One region of the Nocardiopsis sp. EMB25 genome, then DNA from elsewhere that is predicted to be linked to it. Evidence: predicted binding sites of a transcription regulator. Region 1 holds the regulator's gene; the other holds the start of a gene.
What was found. The regulator HspR, encoded in region 1, represses chaperone genes until heat shock. The targets are predictions, from matches to a motif close to ANTTGAGTCNNNNNGACTCAANT.

Region 1 (9,186 bases):
GACAGAGTGAGGAACGGGCGGCCCTCCTCGGGCTCCTCCTCGGACGCCGATTCGGCTGGACACGGGTGGTGGAGGACGTCCTCGAGGCGAACAGCGCCCAACAGGTCCTGAAGAACACCCTCGGGGGCGGGGAGACCCTGTTCGATTTGGACGAGGAACCAGTCAGCCGAGCCCTCGCGGAGGCGAACGATCTCCTGGCTCGGTGCGTGGACGACGGTGTCGGTGTCCACGCCTTCTGGGAGGAGAGCTATCCGGCTCAGCTGAGGGATATCCACGAGATGCCCGCCCTGGTCTTCACGAGGGGAACCGTTCTTCCCGACGAACGGCGGTCGATAGCCGTGGTCGGCTCTCGAAAGGCGTCCGAACGCGGTCTCGCGATCGCCAGGAGCATCGCTACCGAGCTCAGCAGGCAGGGCATCACCGTGGTAAGCGGTTTGGCCGCAGGTGTCGACACGGCTGCGCATACCGCGGCGCTTCGGGCAGGAGGCCGTACGGTCGCGGTCATCGGCACAGGGATCAATCGGCACTATCCGAGTCAGAACAGACAGCTTCAGGAGGACATCGCGTCCGAAGGGCTCGTCCTCAGTCAGTTCCTGCCCGACTCGGCACCGACCCGGCAGAGTTTTCCGATGCGCAACGCGGTGATGAGCGGCTACGCGGCCGCCACCATCGTGGTGGAGGCCGGGGAACGCAGTGGGGCACGGATCCAGGCGAGGATGGCCCTCAAGCACGGGAGGCCGGTCATCCTGCCGCGCGACCTCCTGTCGAACGCGTGGGTTCGTGACTACGCGCGAAGGCCCGGAGTCCATGTGGTCGGTGGGATCGATGAACTCATGGAAGCCGTCCACGCGATCCTCGCTGCGGCCGAAGTGACTCCCGAGGAACTCGTCAAGGACACAGAGCTTGTCTGGTGAGCTCAGACGACATCCGGTCCGCGCTCATGTCGAAGTTCAACTCGCCTACCTCCACGCTGCCCCAGCACGCGGGAAGGGTGTGTGCTCGACGTGTTTCGGAGCCTGTTCACCCGGCTTCAAGCACTGTCTTCCCTGCCAGAAGGTCAGAGCCGGAGGGGGATCCACGTTAGCCGACCTGGTGGTTCCCATCACCTACAGGAACGGATCGACCGGCCAACACAGCCAGGCGCTGAGGATGTACAAGCAGTCTCCGGAGAGTCGACCGGCCAGGACGAACCTCGCCGCGCTGTTCGCCGACTTCTGCCTGAACCACATCGTCTGTGTGAGGGCCGCCGCCGAAGTGGACCGGTTCACGCACGTGGCCTTCGTGCCCAGTACGAAGAATTCGAGGCAGACGACTCATCCCCTCGAGGAGACCCTCGCTTCGACCGTCCGCAGCCTTCGGCGGATACCACTCGCCGTCAACCCGGATGTGCCCTCCGACTCCAGGGACTTCAACGAAGACTGGTTCTGCCTCGATGGGATCCCCGATCCGAGCTCGCCGACCGACGTCCTCCTCATAGATGACACCTGGGTCACCGGTGCGCGTGCCCAGTCCGCCGCTTACCGGCTCAAGCGGGCCGGAGCGCGCAGAGTCGTCACCGTCGTGCTCGCCCGTCAGATCCAACCCACGTTCCAGCATGCCAAGCCCTTGCTCGAACGGATCACCTCGGTCCCCTACGACCCTGATACGTGTGCCTTCCATGCTCGCGCCGAGACGGACCTGCCGGAGACCGGGGCGGGCTGAGACCGACGAGCGTCTCGCAACGGTGACGAGTCCGTCGCAGGGTCTCTCACCTTCCCGGTCATGGCGACGGGCGTGTCCGACGGGCCGAGCGCGACCGGTTCATCGGCCACGCCTGGACCACGATGACGATCGGCCTGGTGATCAGCCTGGTGTTCCTGGTCATCTACTTCCTCGCCTTCGCCGGCGGTTGACCCACGGCGCGGGGCCGTCCTCCCCCTCCCGGGAGGACGGCCCCGCGTGCTCCGCGCGGCCCCGGTCAGACCGCGGGCTCCTCCGCCCGCTCCGGGGTCACGAGTAGCTTGTCCGTGGCGTCGTCGACGTCCACCGCGACCGTGTCCCCCTCGGCCAGCTCGCCCGACAGCAGCTCCCGAGCCAGCGGGTCGCCGATCGAGGACTGCACCAGGCGGCGCAGCGGGCGAGCACCGTAGTTCGGGTCGTAGCCGGTCAGCGCGAGCCATTCGCGGGCCCTGGGCGTCACGTCCAGCTCCAGGCGCCGGTCGGCCAACCGCTTCCGCAGCTTGTCCACCTGGAGGTCGACGATCCTCGCCAGGTCCTCCGTGGACAGAGCGTCGAACATGATCACGTCGTCCAGCCGGTTGAGGAACTCCGGCTTGAAGGTCGACCGCACCACGTTCATCACGCGTTCCCGCCGCTGCTCCTCGTCCAGCGACTGGTCGACCAGGAACTGCGACCCCAGGTTGGAGGTGAGGATGAGGATGGTGTTGCGGAAGTCGACGTGGCGGCCCTGGCCGTCGGTCAGACGACCGTCGTCCAGCACCTGGAGCAGCGTGTCGAACACCTCCAGGTGCGCCTTCTCCACCTCGTCCAGCAGCACCACGGTGTACGGTCGGCGCCGCACCGCCTCGGTGAGCTGGCCGCCCTCCTCGTACCCGACGTAGCCGGGGGGTGCCCCGACCAGGCGCGACACGGAGTGCTTCTCCGAGTACTCACTCATGTCGACGCGCACGATCGCGCGCTCGTCGTCGAACAGGAACTCCGCCAGCGCCTTGGCCAGCTCGGTCTTGCCGACACCGGTCGGTCCCAGGAACAGGAACGAACCCGTGGGCCGGTCCGGGTCGGAGATCCCGGCCCGGGCACGCCGCACCGCGTCCGACACCGCGGTCACGGCGTCCTTCTGGCCGATCAGCCGTGCCCCGAGCTCCTCCTCCATGCGCAGCAGCTTGGAGGTCTCCCCCTCCATGAGCCGCCCCACCGGGATGCCGGTCCACGAGGAGACGACGTCCGCGACCTCGTCGGCGCCGACCTCGTCCTTGACCATCGTGTCGCCGCCGGAGCTGGCCGCCTCCTCCTCGGCGTTGGAGGCCTCCTCGATCTGCTTCTCCAGCTGCGGGATGTCCCCGTACATCAGCCGGGACGCCTGGGCGAAGTCGCCCTCGCGCTCGGCCAGCTCGGCGCGGGTGCGCAGGTCGTCCAGTTGCCCCTTCAGCTCACCGACCCGGTTGAGCCCCGCCTTCTCCTGCTCCCAGCGGGCGACGAGCGCGTTGAGCTGCTCCTGCCGGTCGGCCAGGTCGGCGCGCAGCCGGTCCAGGCGCTGGATGCTGGCCTGGTCCGACTCCTTGGAGAGCGCCATCTCCTCCATCTTCAGCCGGTCGACGGTGCGCTGGAGCTCGTCGATCTCCACCGGGCTGGAGTCGATCTCCATCCGCAGCCGGGAGGCCGCCTCGTCGATGAGGTCGATCGCCTTGTCCGGCAGGAAGCGCGCGGTGATGTACCGGTCGGACAGGGTCGCGGCGGCCACCAGGGCGGCGTCGGCGATCTGCACCTTGTGGTGCGCCTCGTAGCGGCCCTTGAGCCCGCGCAGGATCGCGATGGTGTCGGCGGCCGACGGCTCACCCACCATGACCTGCTGGAACCGCCGTTCCAGGGCGGGGTCCCTCTCGATCTTCTCCCGGTACTCGTCCAACGTCGTGGCGCCGACCATGCGCAGCTCTCCGCGCGCCAGCATGGGCTTGAGCATGTTGCCCGCGTCCATGGCGCCCTCGGCCGCACCGGCGCCGACCATGGTGTGCAGCTCGTCGATGAACGTGATGATCTGGCCCTCGGACTCCTTGATCTCCGAGAGCACCGCCTTGAGCCGCTCCTCGAACTCGCCGCGGTACTTGGCGCCCGCCACCATCGCGGACAGGTCCAGGCTCACCAGCCGCTTGCCCACGAGCGACTGGGGCACGTCACCGGCCACGATCCGTTGGGCCAGCCCCTCCACGACGGCGGTCTTGCCGACACCCGGCTCACCGATGAGCACCGGGTTGTTCTTGGTCCGGCGGCTGAGTACCTGGATGACCCGCCGGATCTCGCCGTCGCGGCCGATCACCGGGTCCACCTTGCCCTCGCGGGCCCGCTCGGTCAGGTCGACACCGAACTTCTCCAGTGCCTGGTAGGTGTCCTCGGGGTTCTCCGACGTGACCTTCGCCGACCCGCGCACCCGCTCGAACGCCTCCAGGAGCGCCTCCGGGGTGGCGCCGACCTCGCCCAGCAGCCGCTTGGCCTCACCGCCGTCCGTCGCCAGCCCCACGAGGAGGTGCTCGGTGGAGACGTACTCGTCCTCCAACTGCTGGGCGCGCTTGGCCGCCGTGTTGATGGACACGATCAGCTGGCGCGAGGAGTTCGGTGAGCTGACCGTCGACCCGGCCGCCTTCGGCAGGGCGTTGATCGCCGCCTCGACCCGGTCCTTGAGCGTGTCGGGGTTGGCCCCCACCTCCTTGAGCAGCGGGCGGGTCACCCCCTCCGCCTGGTCCAGCAGCGCGGCCAGAAGGTGGAGCGGGTCCACCTCCGGACTACCGTCCGCGGTCGCGCGCCGGACGGCCACCGACAGGGCCTCCTGGCTCTTCTTTGTGAGCTTGTAGTTCATCTCCGGTGACTCCTTTCACCAATTCTGTCACCCTGGGTGACATTCCATGGCCGACCGTGCCCCCGTGCAGTCGTACCGGAGCCCCGTCAGTCCCGTTCGTCGTCGCGGCCCGCTCCCGGGCCGCCCTGCCCGGAACCGGTGTTCCGGGTGTTGTCGTCCTCCGGCCGCTCGGCCGTGTTGAAGATCGTCACGCGCGTGCGGCGCACCAGCTCCCCGCGCGCGCCCCCGCCCTCCGCGGGGGTGGGGCGGCCGCGCCGGGCCACTGCCCTCCGCGCCGCCTCCAGCTCGTTGGCCAGGTGGAACACCTGCTCCCGCAGCTGCTCCACCTCGTGCTCCAACTCCAGGATCCGCTTGATCCCGGCGAGGTTGATGCCCTCCTCCTGCGACAGACGCTGCACCTCGCGCAGCAGCTGCACGTCGCGCATGGAGTAGCGACGCCCCCGGCCGGAGGCCCGGCCCGGCGACACGATCCCCAGCCGGTCGTACTGCCGCAGGGTCTGCGGATGCATTCCGGCCAGCTCCGCCGCCACCGAGATCACATAGACCGGAGCGTCAGCGCCGAAGGAGTCGTTCACGTCGTTCACGCACCCTTCGCCCGCGCCTCGAGTCCCTCGCGCGGGTCGTGGTCGGTCGTCGCGGCCCGGAACTTCTCCAGCGCCTCGCGGGCGTCGCCGCTGACGTTCGTCGGAACGGTGACCTCGATCGTCACGAGCATGTCGCCCGTGGTGCCGTCCTTGCGCTTGGCCCCCTTGCCGCGGACCCGCAGCGTGCGCCCGTTCGGGGTGCCCGGCGGGACCTTCACGGTCACCGGGAAGCCGCCCAACGTCGGGACGCGCACGTCCGCGCCGAGTACGGCCTCGGGGAAGGTCACCGGCACGGTGATGGTGATGTTGTCGCCGCTCCGACCGAACACCGCGTGCTCCTTCACGTGGACGACGACGTACAGGTCGCCCGCCGGGCCGCCGTGCTCGCCCGGGGCGCCCTTGCCCTTGATGCGGATCCGCTGGCCGTCGGTCACGCCGCCGGGGATCCGGGTCTGGATGGTGCGGGTGCTCCTGCCGCGCCCGCTGCCGTGGCAGTCGGTGCAGGGATCGTCCACGACCAGGCCGCGGCCCTTGCACTCACCGCACGGCTCGGACAGCGAGAAGCCGCCCAGGTTGGTGTTCTCGTGCCCGGTGCCGGAGCACTTCGGGCACATCCGGGGGGCCGTGCCCGCCTTGGCGCCGGTGCCCTTGCAGGTGGGACACGGGGTGTCGCTGGCCAGGCGGAAGGAGCGCGTGACCCCGTCGGCCGCCTCGCGAAAACTCAGCGTGGTCTCGGTCTCGATGTCGGAGCCGCGCCTGCTGCGGGCGGCCCCGGCGCCCCGGCCCCGGCCCCCGAACAGGCCCCCGAACAGGTCACTCAGCCGTTCGCCGCCGGACGCTCCACCGCCCCCGGGGCCCTGGCCGAACAGGTCTCCCATGTCGAACCCGCCGGGGCCGGTGCCCCCGCCGCCGGGTCGGTAGGACCCGCCGAACAGCGAGCGCGCCTCGTCGTACTCCTTGCGGCGCTTGTCGTCCGACAGGACGTTGTAGGCCTCGGAGATCTCCTTGAAGCGCCCCTCGGCCTTGGGGTCGTCGGTGTTCGCGTCAGGGTGGTTCTCCCGGGCGAGCTTGCGGTAGGACTGCTTGATCTCGTCCTTCGAGGCGGTCTTTGAGACTCCGAGGACCTTGTAGTAGTCCTTCTCCAGGTAGTCCTTGGTGCTCATCGACTGGTGCCTTCTCCCGCTGGTGCCGGTTGCGTCCGATGCTTACACGTGCCCCGGTTCCGCGCGGAACCGGGGCCGGGGCGCGGTTCGCGGACACGTGCTCGAACCACGTCCGCGGAACACGCCCCGGCCTCTCCGGTCGTACCCACCGCCGGGGCGGCGGGCACGACCGGAGTCGACCACGGGCGAACCCGTTACTTGCCGTCCGTCTCCTCGCCCCCGCCGGAGGAGGCGTCGGCCTCGTCCCCGGCGGAACCGGTGTCCTCGTCGGACCCGGCGGCCTCGGCGCCCTCGACGGGGTCGCCGACGACCACGCGGGCCGGGCGGAGGATCCTCTCACCGATGCGGTACCCCGGTTGGAACACCTCGATCACCGTCTGGACGGAGACGTTCGGTGCCGGGACCAGGGTGAGCGCCTCGTGCAGGTTCGGGTCGAACTCGTCGCCCGACTCGGCGTACCGCTCCAGGCCCAGCTTGGCCGCCACGGCCTCCAGGGACTCACCGACCGCCTTGAACCCCCCGGTGAGCTCGTCGTGCTCGCGGGCACGGCCGACGTCGTCCAGGATCGGCAGGAGTTCGCCGACGACCTGGGCGGTGGCGACCTCGCGGACGGCCACGCGGTCGCGCTCGACGCGCTTGCGGTAGTTGGCGTACTCCGCCTGCACCCGCTTGATGTCGTTGGTGAGCTCGACGACCCGCTCGTCCGCGTTGATCGCCTCGGTCACCACGGTCTCCGGGGTGTCCGGGACCTCGATGGTCTCCTCGGCACCGGCGTCCGCCTCGTCGGCCTCCGCGGCCTTGGGGTCGCGGACCTCGCCCGTCTCCGGGTCGATCCGGCGGTTGTCTCGGATCACCGGTCCCTGGTGCTCCTCACCCTCGCCGGAGCCGCTGGTCTTGTCCGACTGCGCCATCTGGGACGCGCCCTCCTTCCTCGACTCGTCACTCGGTCCCGGATCAGGACTGGGTGCCCTTGCCGTTGTCCTCGTCGACGATCTCGGCGTCCACGACGTCGGCGTCGTCGGCGGTGTCCGAGGCGGTCTGCTCGGCGCCGGCGGCGGCGCCCTCCTGGCCCTGGCTGTAGATGGCGGAGCCGATCTTCTGGCTGGCCAGCGCGACCTTCTCGCTCGCGGTGCGGATCGCCTCGACGTCCGTGCCCTCCAGGGCGGTCTTCAGCTCGGCGACGGCCGACTCGGTCTCGGAGCGCACGTCCGCCGGGATCTTGTCCTCGTTGTCCTTGATGACCTTCTCGGTCTGGTAGACGAGGGACTCGGCGTTGTTGCGGACCTCGGCCTCCTCGCGGCGCTTGCGGTCCTCCTCGGCGTACTGCTCGGCCTCGCGGACCATCTTGTCGATGTCGTCCTTGGACATGGCCGAACCGCCGGAGATGGTGACCGACTGCTCCTTGCCGGTGCCCAGGTCCTTCGCGGTGACGCTGACGATGCCGTTGGCGTCGATGTCGAAGGCGACCTCGATCTGCGGGACGCCGCGCGGCGCCGGGGGCAGACCGGTCAGGTCGAAGACGCCCAGCTTCTTGTTGTACTGGGCGATGTCGCGCTCGCCCTGGTAGACCTGGATCTGCACGGACGGCTGGTTGTCGTCGGCCGTCGTGAAGATCTCCGAGCGCTTGGTCGGGATGGTCGTGTTGCGCTCGATGAGCTTGGTGAACACGCCGCCCTTGGTCTCGATGCCCAGCGACAGCGGGGTGACGTCCAGCAGCAGGACGTCCTTGACCTCACCCTTGAGCACGCCGGCCTGGAGCGCGGCGCCGACCGCCACGACCTCGTCCGGGTTGACGCCCTTGTTGGGCTCCTTGCCGCCGGTCATCTCCTTGACCAGCTCCGCGATGGCGGGCATACGGGTGGAGCCGCCGACCAGGACCACGTGGTCGATGCCGCTGAGCTGGATCCCGGCGTCCTTCATGACCTGCTGGAACGGCGTCTTGGTCCGCTCGACCAGGTCGGCGGTCAGGCGCTGGAACTCGGCGCGGGTGAGCTTCTCGTCCAGGTGCAGCGGGCCCTCGGCCGAGGCCGTGATGTAGGGCAGGTTGATGACCGACTCGCTGGAGCTGGAGAGCTCGATCTTGGCCTTCTCCGCGGCCTCGCGCAGGCGCTGGAGGGCCATCTTGTCCTTGGACAGGTCCACGCCGTTGGCGTTCTTGAACCGCTCGACCAGCCAGTCGACGATCGCCTGGTCCCAGTCGTCACCGCCGAGGTGGTTGTCGCCGTTGGTCGCCTTGACCTCCACGACGCCGTCGCCGACCTCCAGGAGGGAGACGTCGAAGGTGCCGCCACCGAGGTCGTAGACGAGGATCGTGGCCTCGTCCTCCTTCTCCAGGTGGTAGGCGAGCGCGGCCGAGGTCGGCTCGTTGATGATGCGCAGGACGTTCAGACCCGCGATCGTGCCGGCCTCCTTGGTGGCCTGGCGCTGGGCGTCACTGAAGTAGGCGGGCACGGTGATGACCGCGTCGGTGACGTCCTCGCCGAGGTAGGCCTCGGCGTCGCGCTTGAGCTTCTGGAGGATGAAGGCGCTGATCTGCTGCGGGTTGAAGGTCTTGTCGTCGATCTTCACCGACCAGTCGGTGCCGATGTGGCGCTTGACCGAGCGGATGGTGCGGTCGACGTTGGTGACCGCCTGGCGCTTGGCCACCTCACCGACGAGCACCTCACCGTTCTTGGCGAAGGCGACGACGGAGGGAGTGGTGCGGGAGCCCTCGGCGTTGGCGATGACCGTGGGTTCGCCGCCCTCCAGGACCGCGACGCACGAGTTCGTCGTACCGAGGTCGATTCCGACCGCACGAGCCATGGTTGCTACCTCCGTCAAGGTTGAGTCGTTCAGGCGTAAGTTTGCTTCGTCGAGTGATCGCTGTCAA
Region 2 (9,186 bases), 2.2 Mb from region 1:
TCGGCGTGGGTGGCGCGCGCGGCGCGGGCCAACCGGTCGGCGTCGAAGGGGGTGCCCATGACCACGTTCTCGCGCGCGGTCATGGGCCAGTGGGTGTGCTCCTGGCCCATGACCGCGATGCGTCGGCGCAGACTGTCGCCGTCCACCCCGGCCAGGTCGGCCCCGTCCCAGCACACGCGGCCCCGGTCCGGGACGTACAGGCCCGCCAACAGCTTGGCCAGGGTGGACTTGCCCGACCCGTTCTCCCCCACCAGCGCGTAGGTCCGGCCCCGTTCCAGGGTGAGGGTGACCTCGGCCAGCGCCGGGGCCCTCGGCGCGTCGCCGTCGGAGCCGTCGTCGTCGGGGTAGGTGAACGTCACGCCCTCCACCCGGATGGTCCCGAACCCCTCCGGGGCCGGGGGCAGGGTGGCGGGCGGTGTCAACGTCCGGGCGGTCTCGACCATGTCGAGGAAGTCGGCGAAGTACAGCCCCGACTCGTACACCCGGCTGACCGCGCCCAGGGCGGAGTTCAGCGCGCCCTGGGCGACGCGGATGGCGACCACCGCGGCGCCGCCGGCCGCGATCGGCACCACGCCCCGCACCATCAGCGTCCCGAGCACGGCGAACGCCGCCAGGGTCACCAGACCGCCGAAGGTGTCCCCGCCCAGCCGGATCAGGGAGGTGCGGGTGGCCAGGCCCATGTGCACGTCCAGTTCACGGTCGCCGAGCCGGTCGAACTCATCGCGCAGCACCCGCTCCATGTTGTAGGAGCGCACCTCGGAGGCGTTGTCGTCGTCCATCATCATCCGCTGCACCAGCCACTTGCGGCGACGCATGTCGGTCATGGCGAGCATGGCCCGGTACCGGAGTCGGGCCGCGGCCGCCGACCCCCACCACTGGGGCACCAGCGCCAACAGCAGCAGGGGGACCAGGACGGGGTGCAGGGCGGCCAGCACACCGGCCGCGGCGACGATGCCCACCAGGCCGGTGAGCACGTCGACGGTGTAGCGCACCAGCGACCCGGCCTCGTCGGTGCCGCGCGCGTAGGAGCGAAACACCTGGTCGTTGAAGGCGCTGGAGTCGAAGGCGGCGCGGGGCACGCTCGTGGTGGCCTCGTTGAACGTGCGCTCGGCGGCCAGGACCACCTGGGGTTCCAGTCGGGCCTGGGAGCGGCCGGCCAGGGTGGAGCAGACGCTGCGCGCCACCATCGCCGCCGCCAGGACGGCCAGGAGCGGCAGGGCGTTCAGGATCCGGTCGGGGGTGGGAGCGGCGGCGAACAGCCGCTCCAGCACCCGGGTGGTCATGACCAGGGCCCAGGCGGTGGCCGCCCCGGATCCGACGTTCCAGGCCACGGTCGCCAGCAGGTCGACGCGGTTGGCCCGCCACCCCAGGCGCAGGGCGTGCGCGACCAGGGACGGCATCCTGCGGCCCACCGTCATCCAGGTCGCCTTCGCGGCCTCCCGGGTGTAGGCGAGGTAGCGGGTGGGGGTGAGCTCGGCGTCCGCCGCGCTGGGACCGCCGGTGGTGTCGGTGGCGTCGGTCGGGTCACGCGGGTCGGTGGTCTCGTACGGGGTCGTCGCCACTAAGCGGTCCTCCCAGGGGTGAGCGGGCTGGTCACGGACGGGGTGGAGCGATGTCTGCGCAACGGTGGTCCTCTCCCTCGGGGCGCGCGGACGGGACGGGAGACGATCATGGCCGCCGCCACCGACCGTGCGCCGCCGCCTTCCCGGTTGCGGTCCGTCCGGTTCCACGACGCGCGTGCGACGCCCGGTCGCGAGGCAGGCCCGGCACGGGGTTCGGGGTGTCTTCCACTGCGACACGCGTACGGAAATCCGTGGGGATACGGCACCCCCGGAACTGGGACTGGTGGGGTCCTCCTGCCGGGAGGGTTATGGGCGGGGCGGGAGTCGCCACCGCGGCTTGTGGACCGACAGGACGGTCGCCGCGACCAGGAGGACCAGCTTGGCGAACACCCACACGTACCGCGGCAGCCCCCACCGGGCCCCGAGGGCCAGGACCAGACCGGTGACCAGGGCGGTCATGCTCAGGGGGATGTCGCCCGCGAAGGTCCGCACCGTCAGGAGCCGGTAGGCCGCGCGTGCGAACTCGATGTCGTCGGTCCGTGCCGCCACGGTGGTGAGGACGGCGAGGACCCGGACCTCGCCGAGCAGGCCGACGGAGCTGATGGCGCGCACGGTCAGGGCGGTCCTGCGGATACCCGCCGGCAGCGTCCGGGGCCGCTCCCGGCGGTGCCGGTGGTGCGTCGTTGTGGTCATGCCTCCACCAACGCGGCGGAACCGCCGCTCCGTCGTCTCCCGACGGACGGCACCGCGCCTACGTACGGGGGCGTAGGCGGTGTACGCGCCATCGCCGTTATCGGAGTCGGGGGTGTCCGTGGTGGTCGACCCCTGGACACAACTGTTGTTCTGGGAGCCGCTGTCCCCGCTGATCCGCCGACCCGCCCGGGTCGGCGGATCAGCGGGGACAGTATCGCCCCGACCCCGTCATCGGCCTGTCGGTTTCCCTCGTCGTTTCGAGATCCGGGCACTGCGGTTTCGAGACCGATTCGCGTGCGGTCGACGATCGCGTCAACACGCCAGCCGCATATCCGTGCTCCGTCTTCCCACACTTTCCGATATCCCGACGGAAGGAGTCGGACCGGTCCCGTACGTCCGCGGTGGCGTAGGTTGGACGCCGGTGCGCGCCCGCCGGGCCGGGCCCGAGCAGAGGGAAGGGTCCTCGAAGCGGTGGAGACGACGGGGGTGCGGACGCCCGACGGGGGAGGCCCCGGCGGCGGGTCGGGCGCGGCGCCGCGGCAGTGGACACGGGTCGCGGTCTTCGCCGTGTGGCTGGTGCTCGTCGCCGTGGCCGGTCGCCACGCCACCGACCTCGCGGTGCTCAGGGACTGGATCGACGCGGCGGGGGCAGCCGGACCCGCCGTCTACCTCCTCGGCTACGTGGTGGCCGTGCTCCTGCTGGTCCCGCGTCCGCTGCTGAACGCCGTCGCGGGTCTCGTCTTCGCCACCTGGCCGGGTATCGCGGTCGCGCTCACCGGCGGAGTCCTCAGCGCGCTGGTCCAGTTCGGCATCGCCCGCCTCCTCGCCCGGGACTTCGTGGAGGCGCGGCTCCCCTTCGCGCTCCGCGCCCGCCTCGACCGCACGATCGACCGGCACGGCCTCCTGGCGGTCATCCAGCTGCGCTTGTTCCCCCTCGTCCCCTTCTCCGCGGTCAACTACGGCCTGGGCGTCACGGGGCTGCGCGTCGTCCCGTTCGCCGCGGGTACCGCACTGGGCGGCCTGCCCGCGACCGTGGCCCTCGTGGTGCTCGGCGAATCCGCCACCGACCCGCTGTCCCCGGGGTTCCTCGCCTGTGCCGCGCTCGTCGCCGTGCTCATGGTCGGGAGCAGGGTGGTCGGCGTGTACGGCCGACGGTCACAGCGCGCGCGAACGTCCTCCGGGGGCGCCGTCGGGACGGGGTGAGCCGCCCGGGACGACCACACTCCTTGACACGGTTCCGGACAACCCCCATTATCATACCGACCAGACGGTATGCCACGGGGGCGGAGTCGACGCCGCCTCCCAGTGCACGCTCACGGCGCCGCACGCCGGTTCGTGGACACCTGGTGAGGAGAGGAAGAACGTGGACGTCGAGGAGTACCCGATCGACCCGCGCACCCGGCGGGGTGTGACCCGATGACCGACGAGCGCCAGGTCGACGCCGTCGTGTTCGACTACGGCGGCGTCCTCACCCGCCCGGTCCGGGACACGATCGCCGCCTGGATGAAGTCCGACGGGATCGACCCGGAGTCGTTCACCCGTGCCCTCAGGGCCTGGCTCTCACGCGACGCCCCGGACGGCACCCCGATCCACCGGTTGGAGACCGGGGAGCTGTCCGTGGAGGAGTTCGACGCCCTGTTCGCCGCCGAACTCGGCACCGTCGACGGCAGACCGGTCGACCCCGTCGGCCTGCTCGGGCGGCTGTTCGCCGGAATGCGCCCCGACCCGGCGATGTACTCCCTCGCCGAGGAGCTGCGCGGCCTCGGCCTCCGGGTGGCGCTGCTGTCCAACAGCTGGGGCAACACCTATCCCCGGGAGCGGATCGACGCGCTCCTCGACCCGGTCGTGATCTCCGGGGAGGTCGGCCTGCGCAAGCCGCACGCCCCGATCTACGAGCTGACCCTCGACCGGCTCGGCCTGCCCGCCGAACGTGTGGTGTTCGTCGACGACGCCGAACCCAACGTGCTCGGCGCCCGGGCGGTCGGTATGCGGGCCGTCCCGCACACCGACGCCGGGTCCACCCGGGCGGCCCTGGCCGAACTCGTCCCCGACCTGCCGGGGCGGTCACCGGCCGGGTGAAAGGTCTGGGTCGGCGCGGTGTCCGCCGCGCCGGTCCACGGTCGGCGGCGTGTACACGGAAGGAGCCGCCCCGCGGGTCCCGGTTTCGGGTCCCACGGGGCGGTGGCGGGCGACGGAAAGGGGCTACCGCGCCGAAGGCGTCCGTTGAGGGTGCCCCACCCCTCCGCGAAGCGGCTCCTGGGCGGTGGCGGGCGACGGAAAGGGGCTACCGCGCCGAAGGCGTCCGTTGAGGGTGCCCCACCCCTCCGCGAAGCGGCTCCTGGGCGGTGGCGGGCGACGGAAAGGGGCTACCGCGCCGAAGGCGTCCGTTGAGGGTGTCCCACCCCTCCGCGAAGCGGCTCCTGGGCGGTGGCGGGCGACGGGTGGGCCGCGGCAGCGCCCCGGTCAGACCCGGACCGAACGCGACGCGCCCCCGTCCCGTGTGTCGGCCCCGGCCGCTCCGGCGGAGGACGGGTGGGCCGGTTCGAGCGCCAACTCCAGCACCCGGCGCACGTCACTGACCGAGTGCACGGTCAGCTGCCCCAGCACCTCCTCCGGAACGTCGTCCAGGTCGGGCTCGTTGCGCTCGGGGATCAGGACGGTGGTGATCCCCGCCCGGTGCGCCGCCAGCAGCTTCTGCTTCGCCTGCGCCGATCGGCCCACCATCGGCGCGAACGCAAAGTGGGGGCCACCGCCCGGAACGGTGACCCCCAGTGACACTTCCGCTACGCGGCCACGCGCTCCGTGCTGTGCGCGGGCTCAAGCGCGATTTCCAGAACCTCCCGGACATCACTCACAGGGTGAACCGTGAGCTGTTCCAGCACTTCATCCGGAACGTCATCCAGGTCCGGCTCGTTGCGGGCCGGAATGATCACGTTCTTGATTCCGGTGCGCAGGCTCGCGAGCAGCTTCTGCTTGACGCCGCCGATCGGCAGCACCCGGCCGGTCAGCGAGACCTCACCGGTCATCGCCACGTCCGCGCGGGCGGGCCGCCCCGACAGCAGCGAGGCCAGGGCGGTCGTCATGGTGATGCCCGCGCTCGGCCCGTCCTTGGGGACGGCGCCCGCCGGAACGTGCAGGTGGACGCCGCGCTCCTTGAGGTCACCCACAGGCAGCTCCAGTTCGGCGCCCCGGGCCCGCAGGTAGGACAGGGCGATCTGCGCCGACTCGCTCATCACGTCGCCGAGCTGACCGGTCAGCGTCAGCCCGCCCGCCCCGGACTCGGGATCGGCCAGCGACGCCTCCACGAACAGCACGTCTCCCCCGGCCCCGGTCACCGCCAGACCGGTGGCCACGCCCGGCACCGAGGTCCGGCTCGCCGACTCCGGCGTGTGCCTCGGCCGACCCAGGTAGCCGCGCAGGTCGCCGGTGTCCACCCGGACCGGCACCTCCCGCTCCCCGAGGGCCGCGGCCGAGGCCACCTTGCGCAGGATGCGGGCGATGGTCCGCTCCAGGCCGCGCACACCGGCCTCGCGGGTGTACTCAGCGGCCAGCGACCGCAGCGCGTCCTCGGTGACCTCCACCTCGGGTTCGCCATCGTCCGAGACCAGCCCGGCGCGTTCGACCTGCCTGCGCAGCAGGTGGTCGCGGGCGATCGCGACCTTCTCGTCCTCGGTGTAGCCGTCCAGCTCCACCAGCTCCATCCGGTCCAGCAGCGGGCCGGGGATCGTGTCCAGGGCGTTGGCGGTGGCCAGGAACACCACGTCCGAGAGGTCAAGGTCGACCTCCAGGTAGTGGTCGCGGAACGTGTGGTTCTGCGCCGGGTCCAGCACCTCCAGCAGCGCCGCCGTGGGGTCGCCGCGGAAGTCGGAGCCGACCTTGTCGATCTCGTCCAGGAGCACCACCGGGTTCATCGACCCGGACTCCTTGATCGCCCGGACGATCCGGCCCGGCAAGGCGCCCACGTAGGTGCGGCGGTGGCCGCGGATCTCGGCCTCGTCCCGCACGCCGCCGAGAGCCACCCGGGTGAACCGGCGGCCCATGGCGCGCGCGACCGACTCGCCCAACGAGGTCTTTCCGACCCCCGGAGGCCCGACCAGGGCGAGCACGGCCCCGCTGCGGCGCCCGCCGATGACGCCCAGTCCCCGGTCCGCGCGGCGCTTGCGCACGGCCAGGTACTCGGTGATCCGGTCCTTGACGTCCGTCAGGCCGGTGTGGTCGGCGTCCAGGACCTCGCGGGCGCCGGCGATGTCATAGGCGTCCTCGGTGCGCTCGTTCCACGGCATGTCCAGGACGGTGTCCAGCCAGGTGCGGATCCAGCCCGACTCCGGTGAGGAGTCGCCGGCCCGCTCCAGCTTGTCGACCTCGTCGAGTGCGGCCTTGCGGACGTGCTCGGGCAGGTCGGCCTCCTCCACCCGCGCCCGGTAGTCGTCCTCCTCGCTGCCGGGGCGGCCGTCGAGCTCGTTGAGCTCCTTGCGGATGGCCTCCAGCTGCCGCCGCAGCAGGAACTCGCGCTGCTGCTTGTCGACGCCCTCCTGCACGTCGCGGTCGATGCTCTCGGTGACGTCCAGCTCCGCGAGGTACTCACGGGTCCACTCGGTGAGCAGGTGCAGGCGGTCGAGGACGTCGTAGGTCTCCAGCAGTTCGAGCTTGCGCTCGGCGGTCAGGAACGGCGAGTAGCCGCCCCGGTCCGCGAGCCGGCTGGGGTCGGTGATCTGCTGCACGCCGTCCAGGACCTGCCAGGCTCCGCGCTTGTGCAGGTAGGTGGTGAGCAGCGACTTGTACTCGCGGGCCGCCTCCAGCACCTTGCCCGGGTACTCACCCTGCGGCTCGGTGTGCACGGTGGCCAGCACCCACAGTGCCGCGCCGGGGCCGGTGGTTCCGCTGCCGACGCGGGCCCGGGCCGTGCCGCGGAGCACGGCGGCGGGGGTTCCCTCGGGGGTGCGTCCGACCTGTTCGACGATGCCGACGGTGCCCACGGCGGCGTAGGAGCCGTCCACGCGCGGCACGATCAGGACCTCGGGCCCCTTCGCGGAGTCACGGTGACCGCCCGACCGCGCGACGGCCTGCGCGGCGTCGACGGCCGCGCGCACCTCGGGTTCGGTCATGTCGACAGGGACGACCATGCCCGGCAGGACGACGTCGTCGTCGAGGGGGAGCACCGGGAAGGTCACGCTGGCGGGAGTCTCACTCATGAATCCTCCTAGTTGAGTTAAACAGACTCAATAAAAAGGAGTCCGATTATCTTCCCATACACGTGTTCGCCCTCAGCGATCACCCCGCACGGCCGTCGGCGCGGGCGGTCCGGATCCGCCGATCAACCAGTTGAGGCGGGTGTCACCCGTCCCTGGCATCGGGGCCGTGTCCGTTCGCGAGAGGCTCAGGCGGGACCTCGAACAGGCCATGCGGGAACGAGTCGGCTCCCCGGAGCTCCTGGACCGCTACGCCCCGCGCCGGGCGTGACGTGCGGGAAGGCCGTCTCCGGGCATCCGGAGGCCCGGGTTGACCTTGCCCCTGGGGGAAGGTGTCTGCTGGGCGTGGCCCATCCGAGACACGGGTGGCGACCACGAGGAAGACGATGACCGCATTCACGGTCGAGCAGCGGGCCGAGCGCCCCTGGGTCGGCGTTTCGATGACGGCCGAACTCGCACGCTGGGACCTGGTGAACGCCCACGTCCCGCGGATCTACGGCGCCCTGGCCGCGGCGGGCGGGACCGCGCGGGGCGGGCCGATCTACCAGTACCACCGTCTGAAGACGGCCGCCGACCCGATGGACGTCACGGTCTGCGTTCCCGTACCGGCGCGCGTGGAGATCGGCGCAGGGTTCGACACCGGCGTGATCCCGGCCGGCCGCTACCTGGTCGCGCGCCCGGAGGGCGGCCCGGACGCGCTCGCGCGGACCCACCGGGACATGTGGGAGTGGGCGCAGGTGCAGGGTCTGGAACTGGCGATCGACGAACGGGCCGACAGCATCCACTGGCACGCGCGTACCGAGCAGTTCCTCACGGACCCGCAGACCGAGCCGGATCGGAGCAAGTGGGCCGTCGAGGTCGCATACTTGCTCACATGAGAGAGACCGACGCGAGGCTGTCGATCGGGGAGTTCAGCCGCCTCACCTGGCTCTCCCCCAAGGCGCTGCGCCTGTACGAGCGGCGCGGGCTGCTCATGCCCGACGCCGTCGACGAGTACACGGGGTACCGCCGCTACCGCCCGTCGCAGGCGGAGCGCGCCCGCACGATCGCGCTGCTGCGCCGCGTGGGTATGCCGCTGGAGCGCATCGGCACGGTCCTGGACGCCACCGCCGACGAGCGACGCGAGCTCCTCGACGCGTACCGGACCGACGTGGTCCGTGCGCACGAGCGCGCGGTCGCGCTGCTCGACGGCCTCGCGGACGGTCTCCTCGAGGACCGGTCGGCCTCCGCGGAGAACGCGCCGCGGGTGTCGAGTCGCGACGTCGCCGCGCAGCCGTTCGTCTCGCGCACGGTGCGCACGACCGCCGCGGACCTGCCCCTGCACGTCGAGCGCGCCGCGGCCGAACTCGCGCAGCGGGCCGGTGCGGCGGTCGACCGGTCGGGGCCCCTGGTCATCGTCTACCACGGTGAGGTGAGCTGGGAGTCGGACGGACCCGTCGAGGTGCGTGTGCCCGTCACCGGCCGATCGAGCGCGGACGGCGTCGAACCCGCCGGGGCCGAGCTGTTCGTCGACGTACCGTACGGCGAGGTCCAGTTCCCCACGATCCTGCGCGCCTTCGACGCGGTCCGCGATGCCGCGACGCACCACACGCGCCGCCCGTCCGGATCGCCGCGCGAGATCTATCTCGACGGGGACCCGTTCCGGTGCCAGGTCGCGCAACGCTACGTCCGGCCCCGGGGCTGAGGACATCGTTCGCGCACCGGGGGCATCCCCCGTGTTGGGGGCGCGTCATTCCTCACGG

Region 2: a site for HspR is predicted at 7,458-7,480, ahead of lon (endopeptidase La). Genes of this name have one in related genera too.

The regions. Positions count from the first base shown of each region.
Region 1 is NZ_JAMTDN010000001.1:4,668,887-4,678,072, reverse strand. Features, by position in the region: gene KIK06_RS20480 (DNA-processing protein DprA) at 1-914, shown strand, start outside; gene KIK06_RS20475 (phosphoribosyltransferase) at 1,093-1,701, shown strand; gene clpB (ATP-dependent chaperone ClpB) at 1,958-4,570, opposite strand; gene KIK06_RS20465 (heat shock protein transcriptional repressor HspR) at 4,657-5,154, opposite strand; gene dnaJ (molecular chaperone DnaJ) at 5,151-6,317, opposite strand; gene grpE (nucleotide exchange factor GrpE) at 6,512-7,228, opposite strand; gene dnaK (molecular chaperone DnaK) at 7,272-9,119, opposite strand.
Region 2 is NZ_JAMTDN010000001.1:2,419,817-2,429,002, forward strand. Features, by position in the region: gene KIK06_RS10415 (ATP-binding cassette domain-containing protein) at 1-1,562, opposite strand, end outside; gene KIK06_RS10420 (hypothetical protein) at 1,869-2,255, opposite strand; gene KIK06_RS10425 (TVP38/TMEM64 family protein) at 2,742-3,458, shown strand; gene KIK06_RS10430 (HAD family hydrolase) at 3,672-4,334, shown strand; gene KIK06_RS10435 (S16 family serine protease) at 4,719-4,979, opposite strand; gene lon (endopeptidase La) at 5,039-7,447, opposite strand; gene KIK06_RS10445 (GyrI-like domain-containing protein) at 7,831-8,322, shown strand; gene KIK06_RS10450 (MerR family transcriptional regulator) at 8,319-9,128, shown strand.